3 regions of the Pseudoxanthomonas sp. Soil82 genome follow, and region 3 is predicted to be linked to each of the others. Evidence: predicted binding sites of a transcription regulator. Region 3 holds the regulator's gene; each other region holds the start of a gene.

Region 1 (6,162 bases), on a different contig from region 3:
GGCCGAGGCCACCAAGCGCATGCTCGAGCGCCAGCAACTGAAGGTCATCCATGTGCTGACCGCCGAGGAGGCCTTCGCACTGCTGACGGCCGAGTCGCTGGGCCGCATCCCCGACCGGATCGACCTGGTGCTCACCGACGTGACCCTGAAGGGCGAGCTGAGCGGGCGCGACGTGGTCGAGCGCATCCGGATCGACTTCGCCTACGGCAAGCGCCGCCTGCCGGTGCTGGTGATGACCGGCGACGGCAACCGCCACAACCAGTCCGAACTGCTCAAGGCCGGCGCCAACGACCTGGTGCAGAAGCCCATCGAGGAACGCCTGCTGGTGACCAAGGTGCTGTTCCAGCTGCGCGTGGCGCGCCTGGACGGCGGCCGCGCCAACTGACCGTGGGCGGCGAAGACCGGATCCGGCTGGAACCGTCCTGGAAGGCGCGCATCGGCGACTGGCTGCTGCGCCCGGAGATGCAGGCACTGTCGGAGTTCCTGCGCCAGCGCAAGGCGGCCGGCGCGCGCATCTACCCGCCGGGGCCGCAGATCTTCGCCGCCTTCGACGCCACCCCGTTCGAGCAGGTCAAGGTCGTGGTGCTCGGCCAGGATCCGTACCACGGCCCCGGCCAGGCGCATGGCCTGTGCTTCTCGGTGTTGCCGGGCGTGCCGGTGCCACCGTCGCTGCTCAACATCTTCAAGGAGCTGGAAACCAGCCTGGGCTTGCCGCGCCCGGAGCACGGCTGCCTGCTGCCCTGGGCCCGGCGCGGCGTGCTGCTGCTCAACGCGGTACTGACCGTGGAAGAGGGGCGCGCCGGCGCCCACCAGGGCAAAGGCTGGGAGGGATTCACCGACCACGCCATCCAGGCCCTGGCCGAGGAACGCGAAGGCCTGGTGTTCCTGCTGTGGGGCAGTTATGCCCAGGCCAAGGGCAAGGTCATCGACCCGCGCCGCCACCGGGTACTGAAGGCGCCGCATCCCTCGCCGCTGTCGGCGCACCGGGGGTTCCTGGGTTGCGGGCATTTCGCCTCGGCCAACGAGTACCTGGCCCGGCGCGGGCAGGGACCAGTGGACTGGTCGCTGCCGCCACGGGCCGAGGTCGAGGCGCTGCTGCGCGCCACGTAGGCGCCGGGAGGCCGGACACCCGGCGCTGGAAAGCTTCCCACGACGCGACGCCGTCGCCCCCGCTCACCGATGCCTGAATGGCCGGACTCGATCTCGGCCGGCTCCTCGATCCGCGTGAACGACATAAATAGAACAACCAGTGGAATATCTACATGTTTATTCCATTGGTGAAGAGGTTCATTCTGCCGGCCAGTCGCAGGGCCCCCCGATCCGCATCCCGCGAATCCGCCCCGCGTTCCTGTCCGAGGTTTTCCATGAACCACCTGTATGCGCTCCTGGGCCGCATCGGCCTGTCCCTGATCTTCATCGCTTCCGGCTGGAGCAAGCTCGCCGGCTACCTCGCCACCCAGCAGTACATGGAGGCGATGGGCGTGCCCGGCGCGTTGCTGCCGCTGGTGATCGCCCTGGAAATCGGCGGTGGCCTGGCGGTGCTGGCTGGCGTGTTCACGCGCAGCGCGGCGCTGTCGCTGGCGGTGTTCTCGCTGGCTGCCGGCTTCCTGTTCCATGCCGACCTGGCGGACCAGAACCAGTTCATCCACCTGATGAAGAATGTCGCCTTGGGCGGCGGCTTCCTGATGCTGGCCGCCAACGGCGCCGGCGCCTTCAGCGTCGATGCCTGGCGCCGCGACCGCAAGCTCTCCCCCGTCCTCAGCACCGGAGGTGCCCTGTGATCACCCTGCGACCGGCCGGCGAACGCGGCCACGCCAACCACGGCTGGCTGGACTCCTGGCACAGCTTCTCCTTCGCCGAATACTTCGACCCGGACCATGTGCACTGGGGGCCGTTGCGGGTGATCAACGAGGACCGCGTGGCCGCCGGGCAGGGCTTCGGCACCCACGGCCACCGCGACATGGAGATCATCAGCTACGTGCTGGAGGGCGCGCTCGGGCACAAGGACTCGATGGGCAATGTCGAGACCATCACCCCGGGCGAGGTCCAGCGGATGAGCGCCGGCACCGGCGTGACCCACTCGGAGTTCAACTACGACAGCGCCGGTACCACCCACTTCCTGCAGATCTGGATCCTGCCCGAGCGCACCGGCATCGAGCCGGGCTACGAGCAGAAGCGGTTCGACGACAGCGAGAAGCGCGGTCGCCTGCGGCTGGTGGTCAGCCCCGACGGCGCCGACGGGTCGGTCAGCATCCACCAGGACGCGCGGATGTACGCCGGTCTGTTCGACGCGGGTGAGGAAGCCACCCAGGCGATCGCCCCGGGCCGGCTGGCCTACGTCCACCTGGTCCGCGGCACGGCCACGGTCAACGGCCGCGACCTGGGCGCCGGCGACGCCCTGCTGTATCGCGACGAGCCGGACGTCCGGATCGAGCGTGGGCAAGGCGCCGAGGTGCTGGTGTTCGACCTGCCCGAGCTGGCCCGCCACTGAGCCCTGGATCGGGGGCCATGGCCCAAAGGTCATGGCCCCCTTGAAAGGCGCCGCCGGGCCCTCACACCGATTGGCAGGGCCCGGTGCGCGATGCCTCGCCCGCCCTTGGCTGGCGTTCAGTCGCGTGCCAGCAAGTCATTGATCTTGCTGGATAGAATCCGCCGTGCTGTTGCATGGATGCAATGCTGGGAACCATCTCCGGCGTTAGCAGTCCAATCACCCGATTGCTAATATGGCCGCCATGACCCAGACCCTCCGCTCGACCAGTCTCGTCACCAGCAACCTGCCGATTCCCAGTCCGCTGGGATCGCTCGAGGCCTATATCGGCGCGGTGCACCAGATCCCGGTGCTGACCGTCGATGAGGAGCAGGACCTAGCCCGTCGCTTCCGCGACGAGGAAGACCTGGACGCCGCCCGCGAACTGGTCCACTCGCACCTGCGCTTCGTCGTGCATGTGGCCCGCGGCTACAGCGGCTACGGCCTGCAGCTGGGCGACCTGATCCAGGAAGGCAACATCGGCCTGATGAAGGCGGTCAAGCGCTTCGACCCGGACATGGGCGTGCGCCTGGTCAGCTTCGCGGTGCACTGGATCCGTGCCGAGATGCACGAGTTCATCCTCAAGAACTGGCGCATCGTCAAGGTCGCCACCACCAAGGCCCAGCGCAAGCTGTTCTTCAACCTGCGCAAGGCCAAGACCCGCCTGGGCTGGATGAACGCGGCCGAAGTCACTGCGGTCGCCAGGGACCTCAACGTCTCCGAGCGCGAAGTGCTGGAGATGGAGGCGCGCCTGTCCGGTCGCGATATCGGCTTCGACGCACCGGCCGACGAGGACGACGAACACGCCCCGCCGTCGCCGGCCGCCTACCTGATGGCGCAGGACGAGGATCCTTCGCAGGCGTATGAGCGCGCCGACAGCGAGGACCACCAGCTCGAAATGTTGCGCGAGGGCCTGGCCGGCCTGGACGCGCGCTCGCGCGACATCATCGCCCGCCGCTGGCTGGATGCCGACAGCAAGGTCACGCTGCAGGAACTGGCCGACGAGTACGGCGTGTCGGCAGAACGCATCCGCCAGATCGAGGCGAATGCGATGAAGAAGATGCGGGCGCTGCTGGCGGCCTGACCAAGGACATCCAGTGCACCGCAACGGCCCGGGCTAGAAGTCCGGGCCGTTTGCTTTCCGGTCAACTCTCCGGGCGCGGATGGGTAGTGTCCATGGGCAGGTGGCATGCGCGCACGCTACCCGGCGCAGGCACCCAGGCACCCAGGCACGCAGGCGCATGCGGGTCTTCCAGACGCCACGGCCTTCAGCCCGGCGGGTCTTCCGGCACCCGAGCCACAGGCAACTGCCAGCCGTGGCGGATCGCCATGTAGCGCAGGCCGAAGCAGGCCAGCGCACCGGCTGCCATCGCCGGGTACGGCGGAAAGCCGGTGACGTGCGCCAGCGCGACCACGCCACTGCCCAGGAGCGCGGCCACCGCGTACAGCTCCGCCTGCAGGACGACCGGGGTGCGCGCGACCAGCAGGTCGCGGGCGATGCCGCCGCCGATGCCGCTCATCATGCCGAGCAGGGTCGCGGCGAAGGGCGAGAGCCCGAAGGCCAGTGCCTTGCTTGTACCGAGCACGGCGAACAGCGCCAGGCCCGCCGCGTCGAACAACTGCACCGGATTGCGCAGGCGCTCGATCGACTCGTGCCGGTAGAAGGTGACGACGCCCGCCAGCATCGCGGTGGCCAGGTAGCGCCAGTCGGCAAGCGCCGACGGGGGCTGGTCGCCGATCAGCACGTCGCGGGCCAGGCCACCGGATACGGCCGCCGCGCACGACAGCACCAGCACGCCGAACAGGTCCAGCCGCTGGCGCACGGCGAGCGTGCCGCCGCTGAGCGCGAACACGAAGGTGCCGATCAGGTCGAACAGCAGCAGGAGGGTGGACACGGCGGCCGCATGCAGGGAGGCGAGGGCAAGGATCGCAGCGGTACGCGCGATTGTCATGCCCGTCCGGCGCGGCTGCACCGGCTCGCTGCCGTACTCCGTGGCCTCGCTTCCGCCCGGCGGTGCGACCGCCGCCTGTCGGCCGGCCGCTGGCCGGCGGGGGCCAGAGCAGCGGTGGCTATTCCGGTTGCGCCGGCGGCCGTTCCCCGTCCCCACCCTTGCCGAGGATGATCCGCGCCGCACGCTGGTAGCTCCAGTAGGCCCAGGCCCAGTTGAGCAGCACCACCAGCCGGTTGCGGAAGCCGATCAGGAAGAACACGTGCGCCGCCAGCCAGAACCACCAGGCCAGCAGCCCTGACAGCTTGAACCCGTGCAGGTCGACCACCGCGGCCATGCGCCCGATCGTGGCCAGGTTGCCGAAGTCGCGGTAGCGGAACGGTCGCGCGCCAGCGCCGTGCAGGCGCGCGCGGATCGCCACGGCCACGTGCCGGCCCATCTGCTTGGCCGCCGGCGCCACGCCTGGGACCGCGGCGCCGTCGGCCTGCTTCACCGCGGCCAGGTCGCCGGCGACGAACACGTGCGGTTGCCCGGGCACGCTGAGGTCGGGTTCGACCGGCACGCGGCCGGCGCGGTCCAGCGGAACGCCCAGCGATCGCGCCAGCGGCGAGGCGGCCACGCCGGCGGCCCAGACCACGGTTCGTGCCGGCACGAACGCATCGCCCAGGCGATAGCCGGCGCCGTCGATGGCCGTCACCGGCACGCCGGTGGACACCTCCACGCCGAGCTTCTCCAGCTGCCGGCGTGCGCGGTGCGAGAGTTCCTCGGGAAACGACGCCAGTACCCGAGGCCCGGCTTCGACCAGGCGCACCCGCGCGCTGGCCGGATCGATGTGGCGGAACTCGTCCTTCAGCGTGTGCCGGGCGATCTCGGCCAGGGTGCCGGCCAGCTCGACCCCGGTCGGACCGCCACCGACGATGGCGAAGCTCAGCCATGCCGCGCGCTCGCCAGGATCGGTGCAGGCTTCGGCGCGCTCAAAGGCCAGCAGCAGCCGCCGGCGCAGGTGCAGCGCGTCATCCAGCGACTTCAACCCCGGCGCATGCCCGGCCCACTGGTCGTTGCCGAAATACGCGTGGGTCGCGCCGCTGGCCAGCAACAGGTAGTCGAAATCCAACGCGGTGCCGTCCGCCAGCACGACCTGCCTGCGCGCCGGATCGATCGACGTCGCTTCGCCCAGCCGCACTTCGACATTGCGCTGCCGGCGCAGGATGTGGCGCAGCGGCGCGGCGATGTCCGGTGCCGACAGCCCGGCGGTGGCGACCTGGTACAGCAGCGGCTGGAACAGGTGGTGGTTGCTGCGGTCGAGCAGGGTGATGCGCAGCGGCGCGCCCGCCAGCGCGCGCGTGGCCCACAGGCCGGCGAAACCGCCGCCGACCACGAGCAGGTGGGGAAGGCGGTCGTGGTCGTTCACCGGGTTCCTCCGCGCGGCGCGGCCGCATCGTCCTGGTCGATCCTGGAATGGCGGCGCGTATCGGGCATCCACACGTACACCAGCAGCGAGACTGCGATGCAGGCGGTGGCGTACCAGTAAAAGCCGCTTTCGAGCCCGGCGCGCTTGAACCACAGCGCCACCGATTCGGCGGTGCCGCCGAACACCGCCACCGTCAACGCATAGGGCAGGCCAACCCCGAGCGCGCGGATCTCCACGGGAAACAGCTCGGCCTTCACCACCGCGTTGATCGCGGT
Region 2 (6,162 bases), on a different contig from region 3:
TGTTCACGGCGCCATTGATAACAGCCGGTTCCGGGGCGCGCAACCGTTTCAGCGGCAACGTGGCCGGGGTGCGTGCGAGCGTCTGCGCGTAGAAGAAGCGGCCTTCTAATGCGGGGCGTCGGCCACCGAGGCTTCTGACTTCCAACTTCGGGCGTGCTTGGCTGAAGCGCGGCTCCGGAAGGGGCCGCCGCAGAGCGTGGCTTCAGGTGCATATGGCCACGGAGGAAGCAGAGGGTAATGAGAGGCAGGACGCCGGCGCGAGCGACGACCCCCATGGCGGCAGGACGGCGGCCCCGTCCGAAGCTAGATCGCCCCCCAACAAATTTCGATCCGGCCCGGCAACGGATGCGCATCGGCCACTCGGGCCAGCAACGTCCCGCAACCGTGGGGAGAGGCAAAGAAAAACCCCGCCAGGCGGCGGGGTTTTCCGTGGTGCTTGCAACAGAGGCGGAGCGGATCAGAAATCCATGCCGCCCATGCCGCCCATGCCACCGGCGCCCGGCATCGCCGGCTCGTCCTTCTTCGGGGCCTCGGCCACCATCGCTTCGGTGGTGATCATCAGGCCCGCGATCGAAGCGGCGTTCTGCAGCGCGGTGCGGGTGACCTTGGTCGGGTCCAGGATGCCGAACTGCACCATGTCGCCGAACTGGCCGTTGGCGGCGTTGTAGCCGAAGTTGCCCGAACCGGCCTTGACCTGGTTCACGATCACCGACGGCTCTTCGCCGGCGTTGGTGACGATCTCGCGCAGCGGCGCTTCCATCGCGCGCAGGGCGATCTGGATGCCGTGGTTCTGGTCTTCGTTGATGCCCTTCAGGCCTTCGATCGCCGCCTTGGCACGCAGCAGGGCGACGCCGCCGCCCGGGACCACGCCTTCTTCCACCGCCGCACGGGTCGCGTGCAGGGCGTCTTCGACGCGCGCCTTCTTCTCCTTCATCTCCACCTCGGTGGCTGCGCCGACCTTGATCACGGCCACGCCGCCGGCCAGCTTGGCCACGCGCTCCTGCAGCTTCTCGCGGTCGTAGTCCGAGGAGGTCTCCTCGATCTGCGCCTTGATCTGCTTGATGCGCGACTCGATGGCGGCGGTGTCGCCGGCGCCGTCGATGATGGTGGTGTTCTCCTTGGAGACCTGCACCTTCTTGGCGCGGCCCAGGTCCTTGATCGTGGCCTTTTCCAGCTGCAGGCCGACTTCCTCGGAGATCACGGTACCGCCGGTCAGGGTGGCCATGTCTTCCAGCATCGCCTTGCGGCGGTCGCCGAAGCCCGGGGCCTTCACGGCCACGACCTTGACGATGCCGCGGATGGTGTTGACCACCAGGGTCGCCAGGGCCTCGCCCTCGACTTCCTCGGCGACGATCAGCAGCGGCTTGCCGGCCTTGGCCACGCCCTCGAGGACGGGCAGCAGGTCGCGCACGTTGGAGATCTTCTTGTCGTGCAGCAGGATGAACGGGTCATCCAGGTCGGCGCTCTGCGACTGCTGGTTGTTGATGAAGTACGGCGACAGGTAGCCGCGGTCGAACTGCATGCCCTCGACCACGTCCAGCTCGTTGTCCAGGCCCGAGCCTTCCTCGACGGTGATCACGCCTTCCTTGCCGACCTTCTTCATCGCCTCGGCGATGATGTTGCCGATCGACTCGTCGGAGTTCGCCGAGATCGTGCCGACCTGGGCGATCGCGTTGTCGTCGGCGGTCGGCTTGGACAGGTTCTTCAGTTCGGCGACGGCGGCCACGACGGCCTTGTCGATGCCGCGCTTGAGGTCCATCGGGTTCATGCCGGCGGCCACGGCCTTCATGCCCTCGCGGATGAAAGCCTGGGCCAGCACGGTGGCGGTGGTGGTGCCGTCGCCGGCGTTGTCGGAGGTCTTGGAAGCGACTTCCTTGACCATCTGCGCGCCCATGTTCTCGAACTTGTCGGCCAGCTCGATCTCCTTGGCGACGGACACGCCGTCCTTGGTGATCGTCGGGGCGCCGAAGCTCTTCTCGAGCACGACGTTGCGGCCCTTCGGGCCCAGGGTCGCCTTGACGGCGTTGGCGAGCACGTTCACGCCGCGGACCATGCGGGCGCGGGCGTCTTCACCGAAACGAATATCCTTGGCAGCCATTGCGGAATTACCTCAGTTCTGTGATTGCGGGTTTGGGATGCGGCGAAGCGGCGGGCTCAGCCCAGCACGGCGAAGATGTCGTCTTCCTTCACCACCAGGTATTCGGTGCCGTCGAGCTTGACCTCGGTGCCGGCGTACTTGCCGAACAGCACCTGGTCGCCGACCTTGACCTTCGGCGCGCGCACGTTGCCGTTGTCGAACACCTTGCCCTCGCCCACGGCGACGACCTGGCCCTTGATCGGCTTCTCGGTGGCCGAATCCGGGATCACGATGCCACCGGCGGAGACCTTCTCTTCCTCGGTGCGCTTGATGACGACGCGGTCGTACAGCGGCTTGATGTTGCTCATGTTTCAATCCCTCTCAAGTGATTGACTGGGTTGGAAAAAGGGCGGTAACTCTAGCACTCGCCTGTTGCGACTGCCAGCACCGCGGGCGCAGAAAACCCGGATCGGGGACCGGGATGAAAGGGCAGATGGGGCGCGGACGCCGGGCTTTCAAGGGCCGCCCGGCGAGGTTTCTCCCGGACGGGTCCGGGGCGACGCCGGCTCCCGTGGAGGACCCGGCCGGGGCGTGGGAAGTCCGCGCGCGTCGCCTGCGCCCACGGCCCAGCGTTGCCGGCAAGCCGGGCGCCCGGGGGCGAGCCCCGCGCGCCCGGCCCGGTACACTTCCGCCATGCCGGTCCACCTCGTGTTCTGCAGCTGCCCCGACTCCGACACCGCCCAGCGCCTGGCCGCCACCCTGGTCGAGGCCCGGCTGGCCGCGTGCGTGAGCCTGCTGCCGCCGATGCGCTCGGTATACCGCTGGCAGGGCGCCATCGAGCAGGCCGACGAGGTCCTGCTGCTGGCCAAGACCGCGGCCGACCGCACGCCGGCCCTGGTCAGCCGGCTGCGCGAGCTGCATCCCTATGAACTCCCCGAGATCGTGGCGGTCGAAGCCGCCGCCGGCCTGCCCGCCTACCTGGACTGGGTGGCCGATGCCACCCGCGAGTGAACCCCGCCCCATGCCATCCACGTTCCGTCGCCTGATCCCGGCCCTGCTCCACTGCCTGCTGGCCGCTCCCGTGCTGTTGGCGGCGCTGCCCGCCGCCGCGATCGACCAGGACGACCTGCTGCCGGTCGACGAGGCCTTCGTCCTCACCGCCAGCGCCCCCTCGCGCGACCGCATCGACCTGCGCTGGAAGATCGCCGACGGCTATTACCTGTACCGGCACCGGACCGCGGTCACCGCCAGCGGCGGCTTCAGCGGCGGCACCCTGCGCCTGCCCGACGGCACCCGCCACACCGACGAGTTCTTCGGCCCGGTGGAGACCTACCGCCGCGAGCTGGTCGCCACGCTCGACGGCAAGGCGCTGGGCGACGGCCCGGTGCAGCTGGAGGTCAAGTACCAGGGCTGCGCCGACGTGGGTATCTGCTACCCGCCGCAGACGCGGCGCCTGCAGGTGGCGCTGCCCGCGGCCGCATCCACCGGCCGGGCGCAGGGGACGCCGTCGGGCCTGCCCGGCCTGGCCGCTTTCGGCGGCACCGCCGCCGGTGCGCCACGCGGTCTGGCCTTGCCCGGCCAGGTGCCGCTGCCCGACGCCCAAGCCTTTGTCGTGGAGGCGATCGCCGACGGTGGCAACCGGATCCTGGTGCGGATGCAACCGGCCCCTGGCTACTACCTCTACCGCGACCGCAGCCGGTTCGTGCTGGAGGGGGATCCGGGCCTGGCGGCGCAGGCGCCGCGCTGGCCCGAAGGCACGCGCCACCACGACGAACACTTCGGCGAAGTGGTGGTGTTCTTCGACCCGGTCGAGGTCCAGGTGCCCGTGCGGCGGGCCCATGCCGACCCGGCCCAGGCCACCCTGGTGGCGACTTTCCAGGGATGCCAGACCGATGGCATCTGCTACCCGCCGATGACGCGCCGCCTGCCGGTCGACCTTCCGGCCGGACGGATCGATGCCGCCGCGCTGGTGCCGGTGCAGGCCGGTCCCGTTGCCCCCGCCGAAGCGCCTGAGGTGGCGACGGCCGCGCAAGCCGGCGAAGGCGAGCCGGTCGCGGCCACCGCAGGCGAGGCAGCGGCCGGCCCGTCGACGGATGCATCCGCCGGCAACGCGCAACGCACGCGCGCACCGCCGCCGGTCCAGGCGCCGCGCCTGGCCGGGATCCTGCTGCTGGCCCTGCTCGGCGGCCTGGTCCTGAACCTGATGCCGTGCGTGCTGCCGATCCTCTCGCTCAAGGCGCTGGGCCTGGCGCAGAGCGGCGAGAGCGCGCACCGCGCGCGCCGCCACGCCCTCTGGTACACGGCCGGCGTGCTGGTCGCCTTCGCCGCGGTAGGCGCGCTGGTGGTCGGCCTGCGCGCGGCCGGACAGGCGGCCGGCTGGGGATTCCAGCTGCAGCAGCCCTGGTTCGTGGCCGCGCTGGCCTACCTGATGTTCGCCGTCGGCCTGAGCCTGTCGGGCGTGTTCACCCTCGGTGGCGGGATCGGCGGCGGACTGGCGGCGACGCGCAGCGGACCGGCCGGCGACTTCCTCACCGGGGTGCTGGCCTGCGTCGTCGCCAGCCCCTGCATCGCGCCGTTCATGGGTCCGGCGCTGGCCTACGCCTTCGCCGCACCGGCATGGACCGGGATGCTGGTCTTCCTGGCCCTGGGCCTGGGCCTGGCGCTGCCGTTCCTGCTGATCGGCTTCGTGCCCGCGCTGGCCCGCCGCCTGCCGCAGCCTGGCGCGTGGATGGAGACGCTCAAGCAGCTGCTCGCCTTCCCGATGTACCTGACCGCGATCTGGCTGCTGTGGATCCTGGGCCGCCAGCGCGGCGCGGATGCGATCGCGCTGGTGCTGGCAGGGGCGACCTTGCTGGCACTGGCGTTGTGGTGGTTCGAGCGCAGCCGCTGGCAGGGGCGCCGGGCCGGTACCGCGCTGGCCGCGGCGCTGGCGCTGCTCGCCCTGGCGCCGGTGTGGGGCGTGACCCGGATCGCCCCGGCGGCCGCCGCGGCGCCGACCGACGGCGTCGTCGCCTACTCCGCCGACGCGCTCGACCGCCTGCGCGCCGGCAACCGCGTGGTGTTCGTCAACATGACCGCCGACTGGTGCGTCACCTGCAAGGCCAACGAACGCAACGTGCTTTCCAGCGACGCCTTCCATGGCCTGCTCGAGCGCACGCAGGCGGTCTACATGCGCGGCGACTGGACCAACACCGACCCGGCGATCAGCGCGTTCCTCGAACAGCACCACGCGGTCGGCGTGCCGCTGTACGTGGTCTACGGACCCGGCGCGCCCCCGGCGGTCCTGCCGCCCGTGCTGACCCCGGCCATCGTCGAAGACGCGCTGCTGCGCGCCGCGGCGCGATGACGCCCGGGCGCCTCCTGCTGGTGGTCGCCGCCGCGGCCGCCGCGCTCGGCCTGGTGGCCGGCCTGTGGCACGGCCGCAGCCCGCTGCAGGACAGCGAAGCGGGGCAGCGCGCCTTGCAGGCGGCCGCCAACGCCAGCGCGCCGGCCCCGCCCGCCGGGGTACATCCGGCACGTCCGGGCGACCCGCTGCCGCCGATCCGGCTGCCCGACCTGGACGGCAACGCCGTCGATCTGGCCTCGATCGCGCCGGGCCGGCCGCTGCTGGTGAATGTCTGGGCCAGCTGGTGCGGACCCTGCGTGGAGGAGATGCCGGAGCTGCAGCGCTTCGCCCGCTCCCAGCCTGCGGATGGGGTGCAGGTGGTGGGGCTGGCCCTGGACACGCCCGAGGGCGTGCGCGGCTTCCTGGCGCGGGTGCCGGTGGACTATCCGATCCTGCTGGAAACACCGGGACCGGCCGATGCCAGCGTCTGGCTCGGCAACACCCGTGGCCTGCTGCCGTACACCGTCCTGGTCGACGCCCAGGGGCGGGTGCGGAAGCAGAAGCTGGGTCCGTTCGCCGAGGGCGAGGTCGCGGACTGGGCGGTGCATTGACGGCCTGCGCACGCGGAGTGCGCACCCGTCCGCAGTTCACCCGGATTCAATCATTCGCTTGAAACGCGCTTAACTTCGCCGAACTGGACAGTAATGGCGCCTTCGCGCAGACTGCCGCCCTTTCCGGTCCCGCAACCCCGATGGCCCGA
Region 3 (6,162 bases):
CGAGGCCGCCGGCGCCGGGGCGCCGTCGCGACTTACTTCTTGTCGTCGTCCTTGACCTCGGTGAACTCGGCATCGACGACGTCGTCCTGCGAGCCGCCGCCGGCGCCGGCGGCCTCGCCGGCGTCGCCGCCGCCCTGGGCCGACGCCGCGGCCGCCGCGTACAGCGACTGCCCGGCCTCCTCCAGCGCCTTGCTCTTCGCCTCGATCTGCGCCTTGTCGTCGCTCTTCATCGCCGTCTCCAGCTCGGCGATGGCGCCCTCGACCCGGCCGATCACGTCGCCCGGCACCTTGCCGCCGTGCTCGGTGACCGCCGAACGGGTGGCGTGGATCAGGCCGTCGGCCTGGTTGCGCGCCTGCACCAGCTCGTGGAACTTCTTGTCCTCCTCGCGGTGCGCCTCGGCGTCGGCGACCATCCGCTGGATCTCCTCGTCCGACAGGCCCGAACCGGCCTTGATCTCGACTTTCTGCTCCTTGCCGGTCTTCTTGTCCTTGGCGGTGACATGGACGATGCCGTTGGCGTCGATGTCGAACGACACCTCCACCTGCGGCATGCCGCGCGGCGCCGGATCGATCCCGGTGAGGTCGAACTTGGCCAGCGACTTGTTGAAGCGGGCCTGCTCGCGCTCGCCCTGCAGCACGTGCACGGTCACCGCGGACTGGTTGTCCTCGGCGGTGCTGAAGGTCTGCGAGGCCTTGGTCGGGATGGTGGTGTTCTTCTCGATGATCTTGGTGAACACGCCGCCCAGGGTCTCGATGCCCAGGCTCAGCGGGGTCACGTCCAGCAGCAGCACGTCCTTGACGTCGCCGGCCAGCACGCCGCCCTGCACCGCCGCGCCCAGGGCCACGGCCTCGTCCGGGTTGACGTCCTTGCGCGGGTCCTTGCCGAAGAACTCGGCCACGGCCGCCTGCACCTTGGGCATGCGGGTCTGGCCGCCGACCAGGATCACCTCGCCGATGTCGCTGGCGCGCAGGCCGGCATCCTTCAACGCGATGCGGCACGGCTCGATGGTCTTCTTCACCAGGTCGTCGACCAGCGCCTCGAGCTTGGCGCGGGTCAGCTTGATCGTCAGGTGCTTGGGACCAGACGCGTCGGCGGTGATGTACGGCAGGTTGACCTCGGTCTGCTGGGCGCTGGACAGCTCGATCTTGGCGCGCTCGGCCGCGTCCTTCAGGCGCTGCAGCGCCAGCGGGTCCTTGCGCAGGTCGATGCCCTGGTCCTTCTGGAATTCCTCGACCAGGTAGTCGATCACGCGCGCGTCGAAGTCCTCGCCGCCCAGGAAGGTATCGCCGTTGGTGGCCAGCACCTCGAACTGCTTCTCGCCGTCGACCTCGGCGATCTCGATGATCGACACGTCGAAGGTGCCGCCGCCCAGGTCGTACACGACGATCTTGCGGTCGCCGCCGGCCTTGTCCAGGCCGTAGGCCAGCGCCGCGGCGGTGGGCTCGTTGATGATGCGCTTGACGTCCAGGCCGGCGATGCGGCCGGCATCCTTGGTCGCCTGGCGCTGGCTGTCGTTGAAGTAGGCCGGCACGGTGATGACCGCCTCGGTGACCGTCTCGCCCAGGAAGGCCTCGGCGGTCTTCTTCATCTTCTCCAGCACCTTGGCCGAGATCTCCTGCGGCGCCATCTTGCGGCCGTCGGCGGTCTGCACCCAGGCGTCGCCGTTGTCGTGGGCGAGGATGCCGTAAGGCACCAGGTCCAGGTCCTTCTTGACCTCGGCGTCGGTGAACTTGCGGCCGATCAGGCGCTTGACCGCGTAGAAGGTGTTCTTCGGGTTGGTGACCGCCTGGCGCTTGGCCGGCGCACCCACCAGGACTTCGCCGTCCTTGGTGTAGGCGACGATCGAAGGCGTGGTGCGGTCGCCCTCGGCGTTCTCGATCACGCGGGCCTTGCCGCCCTCCATGATCGCGACGCAGGAGTTGGTCGTGCCCAGGTCGATGCCGATGATCTTGCTCATTGTGTCTTGCTCCCTCGGGAATGTGTGTGGCCGTTGGCGCGATGGCCTTGTTCGCTAGATAGGGTCCTGGCGGCGCCGTTCAAGTGGGCGTCTCAACCGGGAAGAGAAGTGTTCAGTCGTGGCGGGCGACCACGACCAGCGCCGGGCGCAGCAGGCGGTCGTTGAGCAGGTAGCCCTTCTGGAACACCTGCAGCACGCTGCCCGGCGCGGCATCGCCCGGATCGGCCTGGCTGATCGCCTGGTGGTGCTCGGGGTTGAACGGCTGCCCCGCGGGATCGACCACGACCAGGCCGTTGTCCGCGGCGACCTTCAGCAGCTGGCGGTAGGTCAGCTCCATGCCGTCCTTCAACGGCCCGCCCTGCTCGCCCGCCGCGGCCAGGCCGGCATCCAGGCTGTCGAATACCGGCAGCAGCTCGCCCAGCAGGCGTTCGTTGGCGAAGCGGCGGGCCTGCTCGACGTCCCTGGCCACGCGCTTGCGCTGGTTCTCGAGATCGGCGCGCTCCCGCAGGGAGTCGGCCCGCACCTGCTCGAGCTCGCCGCGCAGGGCTTCGATCTCGTCGCGCAGCTGCGACTCCAGGCTGGCGTCGGCTTCGGGGATGCTCGGGGTCGGGGTGTCGTTGTGGGTCATGCAATCGGCTCCGTGGCGGCGCTCCCGGCCGCCCATCCGGGCCCAATGGGGGCCGGAAAGGAGCGTTTCAAGGCACTCGCCCCGGTCGCACGGTTGCCCGGGAAGGCAACCCGGCCGCTCAGGCCGCCGTGTCGCGGTCGGTCCGGGGCCCCTGCAGCGCCGAGCCGAGCACGTCTGCCGCGGCTTGGACCACCGGGATCACCTTGTCGTAGGCCATCCGGGTCGGCCCGATGACCCCGAGCACGCCCAGCACCTGGCCGCCGGCGCCGTAGGGCGCGGTCACCAGCGAAACCCCGTCCAGCGGTGCCAGGCCGGTTTCCTCGCCGATGAAGATGCGCACGCCCGGCGCGCGCTGGGTGCGTTCCAGCAGCTGCAGGATCTCGCGCTTGCGCGCGAAGGCCTCGAACAGTTCGCGCAGCCGGTCCACGTCGGACAGGTCCTGCAGGCCCATCAGCCGGGTCTGCCCGGCCAGGACCATGTCGTCGCCGGGCGGCTCCAGCGCCTGCTCGGCCAGCTCCACCGACTGCGCCAGCAACTGTTCCATCTCGTCGCGGGCCTGGCGCAACTCGTGCAGCAGGGTCGTGCGGATCTGCGCCAGCGGACGGCCGGCGCAATGGGTGTTGAGGTAGTTGGCGACCTTCTCCAGCTCGGCCGGCTCGAACGCCCGCTGCGGCTCCACCACCCGGTTCTGCACCTCGCCGTCGGCGAAGACCACGATCGCCAGCACCCGCCGGCCGCCCAGGGGCACGAAGTCGATCTGGCGGAAGGCGAACTGTTCGCGCCGCGGCGCGCCGACCACGCCCACGAAATGGGTCATCGCCGACAGCAGTTCCGACGCGTTGCCCAGCAGCGCCTGGGTGCCGCCGGCGCCGACGGTCAGCTCGGCGCGCAGGCGCGCGACCTCGCGCTCGCCCAGCGACCTGACCTGCAACAGGCTGTCGACGAACACCCGGTAGCCTTGTGCGGTGGGCACGCGGCCGGCCGAGGTGTGCGGCGAGCTGAGCAGGCCGCTGTCCTCCAGGTCGGCGAGGATGTTGCGGATCGTGGCCGGACTCACGTCCAGGCCGGCATGGCGGGCCAGGGTCTGCGAGCCGACCGGCTCGCCGTCGCGGATGTAGCGTCCGATCAGCGTGCGCAGCAGCTGGCGGGCGCGGGGGTCGAGCGGCGGCGTGGCGGGCACGGTCATGGCGAATAGATAGCGGCCGCCGCGCCGCGCCGCAAGCGCCCTTGTCCTTCCGGGCCGCGACGATGCGTCCGTAGAGCGGGGCTTGCCCCGCTGCTCTTCGCACGCGATGGCGGGCGCAGCGGAGAAAGCCCCGCCCTGTCAGCCGCTTCCCACATCCCGTCGCGGCGCCTGCGACAGGCGCCACGCACCATCCGGCCACCGTGCCCGCCCTACAATACCGGCCATGCTGACCCATCTCGCCCTGAAAGACTTCGCCGTCGTCCGCGCCACCGAGCTGGAGTTCGGCCCCGGAATGACCGTGGTTTCCGGCGAGACCGGCGCCGGCAAGTCGTTGCTGGTCGATGCGCTGGGATTCCTTTCCGGCCTGCGCGCCGACAGCGGCGTGGTCCGCCATGGCTGCGAACGCGCCGAACTGGCGGCCGGGTTCGACCTGGTGGGCAACGCCGCCGCCCAGGCCTGGCTGCGCGAGAACGAACTGGACGAGGACGGCCAGTGCCAGCTGCGCCGCGTCATCCGCGGCGACGGCGGCTCGCGCGCCTGGATCAACGGGCGGCCGGTGACCCTGGCGCAGCTGGCCGAACTGGCCGGCCTGCTGGTGGAGATCCACGGCCAGCACGAACACCAGTCGCTGCTGTCGCGCGCCAGCCAGCTGGCCCTGCTCGATGGCCATGCCGGCAACGATGCCGAACGCGCGGCGGTGCGCACCGCCGCGGCGGCCTGGCAGGCACTGCTGGCCGAGCGCGAGCACCTGCTGGCCCAGGGCGACGTATCCGACCGGATCGGCTGGCTCGAACACCAGCTGGCCGAGCTGGAACGCGAGGACCTGGACCCGGCCGCGCTGGAGGCGCTCGACCTGGCCCACCGCCGCCATGCCAATGCCGCCGGCCTGATCGCCGCCTGCGAGGATGCGGTGGCCCGGCTCGGCGGCGAGGAATCGCCCTCCCTGGCGAGCCTGCTGCAGCAGGTCCGCGGCGTGCTGGGCCGCGCGGCCGCGCATGAGCCGCGGCTGGGCGAGGCGGACGGCCTGCTCGAAGGCGCCGGCGTGCAGATCGAGGAGGCGCTGGCCCTGGTCGGCCGCATCCGCGACGACCTGGAACTGGATCCGGCGCGCTTCGACGAGCTGGAGCGGCGCCTGGGCCGGGTCCACGACCTGGCCCGCAAGCACCGCCTCGCCCCGGCCGAACTGGCCGCCCATCGCGACCGGGTGGCCGACGAACTGGCGACGCTGCGCGGCGCCGGCGAGCGCCTGGATCGCCTGGACGCCGAGATCGCCGCCGCCGCCGCCGCCTGGCAGAGAGCGGCCGATGCGCTCAGCGCCAGCCGCCGCCGTGCGGGCGATGCCCTGGCCACGGCCACTACCGCGCTGGTGGCCGAGCTGGGCATGGGCGGCGGCCGCTTCCTGGTCGAGCTGGAACCGGCCGCGACCGGGCGCCCCGACCCCAACGGCGCCGAGCGCGTCGAGTTCCTGGTTGCCGCCAATGCCGGGCAGCCGCCGCGGCCGCTGCGCAAGGTCGCCTCGGGTGGCGAGCTGTCGCGCATCTCGCTGGCGATCGAAGTGGCCGCGCTCGGCTCGGACGCGGTGCCGACGATGGTGTTCGACGAAGTGGATTCGGGCATCGGCGGCGCGGTGGCCGAGATCGTCGGGCGCAAGCTGCGCGCACTGGGTCGCGCGCGGCAGGTGCTGTGCGTGACCCACCTGCCGCAGGTGGCCGCGCAGGGGCATGCCCATTACCGGGTCAGCAAGGCGCCGGTCGAAGGCATCACCCGCAGCGCGGTGGAACTGCTCGACGACGCGGGCCGCGAGCAGGAGCTGGCGCGCATGCTGGGCGGCGTGTCGATCGGCCCCGAAGCGCACGCCGCGGCGCGGCGCCTGCTGGACGGCGCGGTGGACGCCGACCAGCCCGTCACGCGGACGCCACGACGCGCCGGCGCACGTTCGCGCTGATCGTTTCGGTGCAGGACGGGTGCGGGGCGGACGCCAGGGCGCGTCCGCAGGCGGGTCAGCGGCGCTTCTTGCGCACGTACAGGACCAGCGAGTGCTCTTCCAGCTCGTAGCCGTGCCGGGCCGCGATCTCGCGCTGGAGCTTCTCGATCTCCGGGCTCTCGAACTCGATGATCTTGCCGGTGTCCACGTCGACCATGTGGTCGTGGTGGCCGCCGCGGTCCAGTTCGTACATGGCCTGGCCGCCTTCGAAGTTGTGCTTGATCACGAGCCCGGCCGCCTCGAACTGGGTCAGCACGCGATAGACCGTGGCCAGGCCGATCTCGTCGCCATGCTCGAGCAGCCGGCGGTAGATGTCCTCGGCGGTGAGGTGGTGCTGGGGCTGTTTCTCCTCCAGCAGCTCGAGGATGCGCATCCGCGGATGGGTGACCTTCAGCCCGACGCGGCG

What was found. Region 3 encodes HrcA, which represses chaperone genes, less so after heat shock. Its sites were predicted from a motif close to TTNGCACTCNNNNNNNNNGAGTGCNAA; they were not measured.
Region 1: a site for HrcA is predicted at 2,696-2,722, ahead of rpoH (RNA polymerase sigma factor RpoH). Genes of this name have one in related genera too.
Region 2: a site for HrcA is predicted at 2,496-2,522, ahead of groES (co-chaperone GroES). Genes of this name have one in related genera too.

The regions. Positions count from the first base shown of each region.
Region 1 covers NZ_JBEAAK010000001.1:734,970-741,131, forward strand. Annotated here, with positions in the region: gene ABKA19_RS03195 (response regulator) at 1-385, shown strand, start outside; gene ung (uracil-DNA glycosylase) at 388-1,110, shown strand; gene ABKA19_RS03205 (DoxX family protein) at 1,365-1,781, shown strand; gene ABKA19_RS03210 (pirin family protein) at 1,778-2,491, shown strand; gene rpoH (RNA polymerase sigma factor RpoH) at 2,733-3,611, shown strand; gene ABKA19_RS03220 (trimeric intracellular cation channel family protein) at 3,796-4,422, opposite strand; gene ABKA19_RS03225 (NAD(P)/FAD-dependent oxidoreductase) at 4,598-5,887, opposite strand; gene ABKA19_RS03230 (MFS transporter) at 5,884-6,162, opposite strand, start outside.
Region 2 covers NZ_JBEAAK010000005.1:295,299-301,460, forward strand. Annotated here, with positions in the region: gene groL (chaperonin GroEL) at 458-2,098, opposite strand; gene groES (co-chaperone GroES) at 2,155-2,445, opposite strand; gene cutA (divalent-cation tolerance protein CutA) at 2,771-3,088, shown strand; gene ABKA19_RS15105 (protein-disulfide reductase DsbD family protein) at 3,099-5,423, shown strand; gene ABKA19_RS15110 (TlpA family protein disulfide reductase) at 5,420-6,013, shown strand; gene aroQ (type II 3-dehydroquinate dehydratase) at 6,154-6,162, shown strand, end outside.
Region 3 covers NZ_JBEAAK010000003.1:279,085-285,246, forward strand. Annotated here, with positions in the region: gene dnaK (molecular chaperone DnaK) at 33-1,958, opposite strand; gene grpE (nucleotide exchange factor GrpE) at 2,071-2,586, opposite strand; gene hrcA (heat-inducible transcriptional repressor HrcA) at 2,705-3,772, opposite strand; gene recN (DNA repair protein RecN) at 3,996-5,717, shown strand; gene fur (ferric iron uptake transcriptional regulator) at 5,773-6,162, opposite strand, start outside.